2 regions of the Streptomyces collinus genome follow, and region 2 is predicted to be linked to the other one. Evidence: riboswitches for the same ligand, from Rfam matches in the RefSeq annotation. Region 2 holds a riboswitch; the other holds the start of a gene.

The links. Region 2 has a riboswitch for S-adenosylmethionine ahead of RFN52_RS10735 (aminotransferase class V-fold PLP-dependent enzyme). Riboswitches for the same ligand answer to the same signal wherever they lie in the genome.
Region 1: it holds a riboswitch for S-adenosylmethionine, as region 2 does, so the genes downstream of both, thrC (threonine synthase) here and RFN52_RS10735 (aminotransferase class V-fold PLP-dependent enzyme) in region 2, are expected to answer to the same signal.

Annotation. Positions count from the first base shown of each region.
Region 1 covers NZ_CP133771.1:4,010,477-4,014,618, forward strand. Annotated here, with positions in the region: gene RFN52_RS18050 (MoaD/ThiS family protein) at 319-594, opposite strand; gene thrC (threonine synthase) at 723-2,009, opposite strand; SAM riboswitch class I at 2,028-2,184, opposite strand; gene RFN52_RS18060 (glucosyl-3-phosphoglycerate synthase) at 2,340-3,284, shown strand; gene RFN52_RS18065 (alpha,alpha-trehalose-phosphate synthase (UDP-forming)) at 3,358-4,142, shown strand, end outside.
Region 2 covers NZ_CP133771.1:2,385,880-2,390,021, forward strand. Annotated here, with positions in the region: gene RFN52_RS10730 (glycerate kinase) at 1-711, shown strand, start outside; gene RFN52_RS10735 (aminotransferase class V-fold PLP-dependent enzyme) at 666-2,033, opposite strand; SAM riboswitch class IV at 2,215-2,331, opposite strand; gene trpD (anthranilate phosphoribosyltransferase) at 2,406-3,470, opposite strand; gene qcrB (cytochrome bc1 complex cytochrome b subunit) at 3,607-4,142, opposite strand, start outside.

The sequences.
Region 1 (4,142 bases), 1.6 Mb from region 2:
CCGTCTGCAACAGGTCAATCGGACGAGAATTCTGGACGCGCAGGGTCCGGAATGTGGGGAGAATTCGCCCGAATTCAGGGCAAGTCGGGCTACACAAAAGGAACAAAAGCCGCGAAAGACGTGCACACTTTGGCTACATCTTGTCGGACTCGCGGCAGGAATTCAGGGTTCCGATCAGGGGATCGGTATCGCGTTCCCCAACTGTACCCCGCTCAACCACACAGAATTGCCCCCTCCGCTTCTCTCACGGAGGGGGCAATTCGATGAACTCTCGGTAATCGTCGTTACCGAAGGTAACAATCGGGCCGGTCGACCGGTTCAGCCACCGGCGACGGCGGGAATGATCGACACGCCCGCACCGTCCGGCGTCGCCGTCTCCAGCCCCTGCTCGAACCGCACGTCGTCGTCGTTCACGTAGACGTTGACGAACCGGCGCAGCTTGCCCTGGTCGTCCAGCACCCGGGCGGCGATCCCGGTGTGGTTCTTCTCCAGATCGGCGATGACCTCGCCGAGGGTCCCGCCATCGGCGGAGACCTCGGCCTGCCCGCCGGTGTAGGTACGCAGGATGGTGGGGATCCGAACGGTGACGCTCATGACTTCAAAACCTCCGGTTTCGACTGAAGCTACGGCGGGGCCGCGCGTCTAGGGGTGCGGGACTGTGTTGATGTGCGGCTCCGCCGCGTGGGCGCGACCAGCCCCCACCGGCCCGCAGCGAACAACGATCAGACCAGCCCGGCCTCGCGGAACGAGTCCAGGTTGGGCCGGATGGTCGCGGTCAGCCCGGTCCCGGCCACCGCGTCCAGCGTCTTGAGGCCGTCTCCGGTGTTGAGCACGACGATGGTCTTGGTGGGGTCGAGGGCCCCGCTCTCGATCAGCTTCTTCGTCACGCCCACCGTCACACCACCGGCGGTCTCCGCAAAGATCCCCTCGGTCCGGGCAAGGATCTTGATCGCGTCCACGACCTGCTCGTCGTTCACGTCCTCCACCGCACCACCGGTCCGCCGCGCGATGTCCAGCACGTACGGCCCGTCCGCCGGGTTGCCGATGGCAAGCGACTTGGCGATGGTGTTCGGCTTCTGCGGGCGCACCACGTCATGCCCGGCCTTGTACGCCGTCGACACCGGCGAGCAGCCCTCGGCCTGCGCACCGAAGATCTTGTACGGCTTGTCCTCGACCAGCCCGAGCTTGATCAGCTCCTGAAGGCCCTTGTCGATCTTCGTCAGCTGCGAGCCGGAGGCGATCGGCACGACCAGCTGGTCCGGCAGCCGCCAGCCGAGCTGCTCGCAGATCTCGTACGCGAGGGTCTTGGAGCCCTCCGCGTAGTACGGCCGGAGGTTGACGTTGACGAAGCCCCAGCCCTCACCGGCCGGGTCGCCGATCAGCTCGGAGCAGAAGCGGTTCACGTCGTCGTAGTTGCCCTCGATGCCGACGAGCTCGCCGCCGTAGACCGCGGCCATGACGACCTTGCCCTGCTCCAGGTCGTGCGGGATGAACACGCAGGAGCGGAAGCCGGCGCGGGCCGCCGCGGCACCCACCGCACCGGCGAGGTTGCCGGTGGAGGAGCAGGAGAGCGTGGTGAAGCCGAAGGCGCGGGCGGCCTCCAGGGCCTGGGCGACGACGCGGTCCTTGAAGGAGTGCGTCGGGTTGCCGGAGTCGTCCTTGACGAACAGCTTGCCGGCGTCGACGCCCAGCTCGCGCGCGAGGTTGTCGGCCTTGACGAGCTTGGTCCAGCCGGGGTTGATGTTCGGCTTGTCCGCGACGTCGGCCGGGACCGGCAGCAGCGGGGCGTAGCGCCAGATGTTCGCGGGGCCCGCTTCGATCTGCTTGCGGAGCTCCTCGGTGTCGTAGGCCGAGAAGTCGTAGGCGATCTCCAGCGGGCCGAAACACTCCTCGCACGCGAAGACCGGTCCGAGGGGTACGCGGTGACCGCACTCGCGGCAGCTCAGGGCAGCGGCGGGACCGAGGTCTACGGTGGAGTCAGTGGTGCTTGCAACAGTCTGCACAGCCATGTGAGGCGAGGCCCTTTCTCCTCATCTTCCTCACGACGCATCTCGCCGTGAGACGGATTTGGCACCTTCCCGAGCCGGGAGCCTCGCGCATGTGGTCGACAGTGACCTACGAGTACCGACTGGAGGGTTGCCGGGGCTTCATCGGGCCGTTTCCCTCTGCCCCTCTGGATGAGCTGTATGTGGTTGTAGGCGGCGGGTGACCCCGGACATGCGATGGTCATCCGCCTTGTTCAAGACTGTAACCGACGACCAGGACAGTTGAGATAGTCGTCCGAACCGCGAGATGGATCACAGCCCGTCCCGCCGAGAGTACGCAGAGGAGCCGCCACGGTGCTGGAAGAAGTCGAGCGCTGGCTGAGCACCCGTTCCTGGTCCGCGAACGATCGCCCGCTCCACCGGATGCTGGCCGCCAAGCAGCGCACGGGCCGGACGGTCAGCGTCGTGCTGCCCGCCCTCAACGAGGAGGCGACGGTCGGCGACATCGTCGCCGTCATCCGCCACGACCTGATGCGGCAGGTCCCGCTCGTGGACGAGCTGGTCGTCGTCGACTCCGGCTCGACCGACCGTACGTCCGAGGTGGCCGCCGCCGCGGGCGCGCGGGTGGTGCACCGGGACGGGATACTCCCGCGCCTGCCCGCCGTGCCCGGCAAGGGCGAGGTGCTGTGGCGATCGCTGCTGGTCACCCGCGGGGACATCGTCTGTTTCGTCGACGCGGACCTCAGGGACTTCTCGTCGGACTTCGTCTCCGGGATCGTGGGCCCGCTGCTCACGGACCCGGACGTGGACCTGGTGAAGGCCATGTACGACCGGCCGCTGTCCGGTGCCGCCGGGCAGGGCGGCCGGGTCACCGAGCTGATGGCGCGCCCGCTGCTCAACATGCACTGGCCGCAGCTGGCCGGCTTCGTGCAGCCGCTCGGCGGCGAGTACGCGGCCCGCCGCTCGCTGCTGGAGCAGCTGCCGTTCCCCGTCGGCTACGGCGTGGAGCTGGGGATGCTGGTCGACGCCCTGCACCTGGTGGGCCTGGACGCCCTCGCCCAGGTGGACGTCGGGGTGCGCAAGCACCGGCACCAGGACGGGCAGGCGCTGGGCCGGATGGCCGCGGCGATCTACCGCACGGCCCAGCTGCGGCTGGCCCGCGGGCATCTGATCCGGCCGTCCCTGACCCAGTTCGAGCGGGGCGGGGACGGCTTCGAGCCGCGGACGTACTCCGTGGACACCGAGGAGCGTCCGCCGATGGTGGACATCGCCGAGTACCAGGCGCGGAAAGCGGCCTGACCGGGGCCGTTTTCGGCCGGGCACGGAAGATCCGTACGTTTGAGCGTTTACGGGCCGGGCTAGGTTGAGGCTTATGGCTTCAACGTACGGTGCTGCGCGGGTGCTGGTGGCCTCCAACCGGGGCCCGGTCTCCTACACGGTGGGTGAGGACGGTTCGCTGGACGCCAAACGGGGCGGCGGCGGGCTGGTCTCCGGCCTCTCCGCGATCGGCTCGGACGCGGACGCGCTGTGGGTGTGCTCGGCGCTGTCCGACGGCGACCGGGAGGCGGTCCGGCGCGGGGTCGGCGCGGACGGCGTGCGGATGCTGGACATCCCGGCCGACGTGCACGCCGACGCGTACAACGGCATCGCCAACTCGGTCCTGTGGTTCGTGCACCACATGCTCTACCAGACGCCCCTGGAGCCGGTCTTCGACGCGGAGTTCCGACGGCAGTGGGCGTCCTACGAGGCGTACAACCGGGCGTTCGCCGAGGCGCTGGCCGAGGAGGCGGCGCAGGGTGCGGCCGTGGTGGTGCAGGACTACCACCTGACGCTGGTGCCCGGCATGCTCCGCGAGCTGCGGCCCGACCTGCGCATCGGGCACTTCTCGCACACGCCGTGGGCGCCGCCCGAGTACTTCCGGATGCTGCCGGACGACGTGGCCGGGCAGGTGCTGCGCGGCATGCTCGGCGCGGACCGGCTCGGCTTCCTCACCGAGCGCTGGGCGGAGGCGTTCACCGCGTGCGCCGAGCGGTTCGCGGGCGGGCTCGGCGGCACCCGGGTCGGGGTGCACGGGCTGGGCGCCGACGCGGACTTCCTGCGCGCCCGGTCCCACGAGCCGGACGTCGAGGAGCGGATGGCCGCGCTGCGGCAGGAGAT
Region 2 (4,142 bases):
GAACTCCCCAGGGGCGGCCGGGAGCTGACGCGCCTGCACCGCATCGACCCCACCGGCCTGGACCCCCGGCTCACGGAGGTGGAGCTGCTCGTCGCCTGCAACCCGTACAACGTGCTGTGCGGCGAGCGGGGCGTGGCCCGGGTCTTCGGCCCGCAGAAGGGCGCGACCCCCGCGCAGGTGGAGGAGCTGTCGGCGGCCCTGGAGAACTGGGCGTTCGTCCTCACCCGCGATGCCGCCGTGCCGGACAGCGACCTGCGCTCCGGGCCCGGTACGGGAGCCTCCGGCGGCCTGGGGGCGGGGCTGGCCGCCCTGGGCGCCCGGCTGCTCCCCCGCTTCGACGTGCTGCTGGACCACCTGGACCTGGACGCCCGGCTGGCCCGCGCCGACCTGGTCGTCACCGCCGAGGGCGCCCTGGACCTCCAGACGCCGCGTGGCAAGGTCCCCGCCGAGGTGGCCCGCCGCGCCAAACTCCACGGCCGGCCCGTCCTGGCCCTGGCCGGCACGCTCGGCGAGGGCGCGGGCGAGGTGCCGGGCGTGGACGCCTGCCACGGCATCCTGCCCGCCCCGATGGAGCTGGCCGAGGCCCTGTTGCGCGGGAGTGAGCTCCTCACGGACGCCACCGAGCGCGCCCTGCGGATGATCGTCCTGGGCACCCGGCTGCCGGTTCAGGCGGAGGTGTCCGGCACGCAGCGCCCGTCCTCGGTGCGGTAGTTCCACTTCGCCCCGTCCGTCACGAGCTCCCTGACGGCCCGCACGAACCGCTCCACGTGCTCGTCGGGCGTGCCCGCCCCGAAGCTGACCCGGATGGCGTTGAGCGACTTCTCCCCGGGCGCTGCCTCCGGCGACCCGCACGCGCCCTGCGACTGCGGGTCGCTGCCGAGCAGCGTGCGCACCAGCGGGTGGGCGCAGAACAGCCCGTCCCGTACGCCGATGCCGTACTCGGCGGACAGGGCGGCGGCGAAGTGCGAGCTGTTCCAGCCCTCCACGACGAAGGAGAGCACGCCGACGCGCGGCGCGTCGTCCCCGAAGAGGGACAGGAACCGCACCTCGGGGACGTCGGCGAGCCCCTCCCGCACGGCACGGACCAGGTACTGCTCACGGGCGACGAGGGTGTCGAAACCGGCCTCGGTCAGCGCCTTGCAGGCCGAGGCGAGGGCATAAGCGCCGATGACGTTGGGCGACCCGGCCTCGTGGCGGGCGGCGCTGTCGTGCCACTCCACGTCCACTCCCCCGTCCTGGCGCCGGCTGACCTTGCGGCTGGCGCCGCCGCCCGCGAGGTACGGCTCGGCCGCGCGCAGCCAGTCGGCCCGCCCGGCCAGGACGCCAGAGCCGAAGGGCGCGTACAGCTTGTGCCCGGAGAAGGCGACCCAGTCGACGTCGAGGCCGGCGACGGACACCTGGTGGTGCGGGGCCAGCTGCGCGGCGTCCAGCACGATGCGCGCACCGTGGGCGTGCGCGGCGGCCGTGAGCTCCCGTACGGGCCACAGCTCACCGGTGACGTTCGAGGCGCCGGTGACGCACACGAGGGCCGGGCCGTAGGGGTCGCGGTCGGCGAGGGCGCGCTCCAGGGTCTCGACGGCCTCGCGGGGGCTGCGCGGGGCGTCGAGGTAGGTGACCTGGGCGCCGCGCCACGGCAGCAGAGAGGCGTGGTGCTCGGTCTCGAAGACGAAGACCCGGCAGTCGGCGGGGAGGGCGGCGGCGAGGAGGTTGAGGGAGTCGGTCGTCGACCGCGTGAACACGACCTGGTCGTCCTCGCGGCAGTCGAGGAACTCGGCGACGGTCCGGCGGGCGTTCTCGAACAGGTCGGTGGAGAGCTGGGAGAGGTACCCGGCGCCGCGGTGGACGCTGCCGTAGTAGGGCGCGTAGGCGGCGACGTCGTCCCAGACCCGCTGGAGCGCCGGGGCGCTGGCGGCGTAGTCGAGGGCTGCGTAGGTGACCTCGCCACCGGTCACGAGCGGCACGGTGACATCTCGGCCCAGAACGGGCAGCGGGGCACAAACGGACGGGGCGGCGGCAACGGTGGAGACGGACATGGTGAACTCCCGTGAAGGCAGGTGGAATCCGCCCGCGAGCCGGTACGGCTACCAGCGGGGGGGGTGAAGGAAAGAGGGATGCGGAGGCGGGGCTCTGCGGCCCTATCGCATTCGCTGATTCACGGGAGAGCTCCTCGACGACCAGGACCCCTGGCCCCACACTTTTCAAAAGCGTGCGAGGGGTCCGCGCTTGCCACAGACCTCGCTGCCTGCGGCCTGGTCTTCACCCGGGGCACCCCGCCACGGACGGAGGGTTGCCGGACAGTCGGCCGGGGCCTCATGACTGTCACTCATGACCTGATCAGGAACGTACGCGAAAAGATCGGCGTCCCGCAACCCGAGTCCGGATCGCGGGACGCCGTCCGTGGTTCCCTACCTGTTGCTGGCGGCCACCCAGCGCTCCAGCGTGCGCTTCGCGGCGCCCGAGTCGATCGACTCGGCCGCCTTCACCATCCCGGCGCGGATCTGCTCGGTCAGTGGCGCGGCGGTGGGCTCCAGGGCGACCAGGGCCGCCGCCGAGTTCAGCACCACCGCGTCCCGCACCGGCCCCGTCTCCCCGTCCAGGAGCCGCCGCGCGACCTCGGCGTTGTAGGAGGCGTCCGCGCCGCGCAGCGCCTCCACGGGGACCAGTTCGAGGCCGACGTCACGCGGGTCGAAGGCCTCCTCGGTCACCTCGCCGCCCCGGACGATCCACACCCGGGACGTGGCCGTGGTGGTCAGCTCGTCCAGGCCGTCGTCGCCCCGGAAGACCAGGGAGGAGTTGCCGCGCTCGGCGAAGACGCCCGCGACGATCGGCGCCATGCGCGGGTCCGCCACACCGACCGCCTGGGCGCGGACCCGGGCCGGGTTGGTGAGCGGGCCGAGGGCGTTGAACACCGTACGGATGCCCAACTGGCCGCGGGCGGCGCCCGCGTGCCGCAGCGCCGGGTGGAACTTCACCGCGAAGCAGAAGGTGATCCCGGCCTCCTCGGCGACCTCCGTCACCCGGTGCAGGGGCAGCTCCAGGTTGACGCCGAGCTTCTCCAGCACGTCGGAGGCCCCGGACGCCGAGGACGCGGCACGGTTGCCGTGCTTGACGACCTTCGCGCCGGTGCCGGCGACGACGATCGAGGACATCGTGGAGATGTTGACCGTCTTCGCGCCGTCACCGCCCGTCCCGACGATGTCGACCGTCGCCCCGGGCACCTCGATCACGTTGGCGTGCGCGTACATCGTGCGGACCAGGCCGTTGATCTCCTCGACGGTCTCGCCCTTGGCGCGCAGCGCCACGACGAACCCGGCGATCTGCGCCTCGGTCGCCTCGCCGCGCATGATCCGGTCCATCGCCCAGGCGGTGTCGTCCGCGCTCAGGTGCCTGCCGTCCAGCAGGCCGTTCAACAGCTGGGGCCAGGAGCGGCCCGCCGCGGTGTCGCCTCCAGCGGGGGTCACAGCGCTCATAAGCCGCTCCAGGGTCAGGCGTCCCGCACTACGGGACGAGAGTCTCAACGGGGTCCACCCTATCCAGCCGGGGGCATGACGAAGGGCCCCGTCCGGTGATCGGACGGGGCCTTCGTGTGGCGTGGCGAAGCAGTGATCAGTGGTGGCCGTGGCCGCTCGTGATCTCCCGGTACTCCTCGGCGGTGGGCTTCGGGATCTGGGCGCCCTCGCCGTAGTAGGCGTCGCTGAGCTTGGCGCGCAGCTTCTCGGAACCCTTCACCTTGCGCTCGACACCGTTCTCGTCGACCGTCGGGCCGATCTCGGCCGGCTGGTACTGCTCGTGCGCCGTGAGCGTGTACATCTGCTCCTGGCTGAGCGGCTCGTGCACCTCGATGAACTCACCGTGCGGCAGGCGCTTGATGATGCCCGACTCGCGGCCGTGCAGCACCTTCTCCTTGTCCCGGCGCTGCAGCCCGAGGCAGATGCGCTTGGTGACGATGAAGGCGAGGACCGGTCCGACGAAGAATCCGATCCGGACGAACCAGGTCACCGCGTTGATCGACAGATGGAAGTGCGTGGCGACGATGTCGTTGCCACCGCCGATCAGCATGATGATGTAGCCGGTGACCCACGCGACACCGACGCCGGTGCGGGTCGGGGCGTTGCGCGGCCGGTCCAGGATGTGGTGCTCGC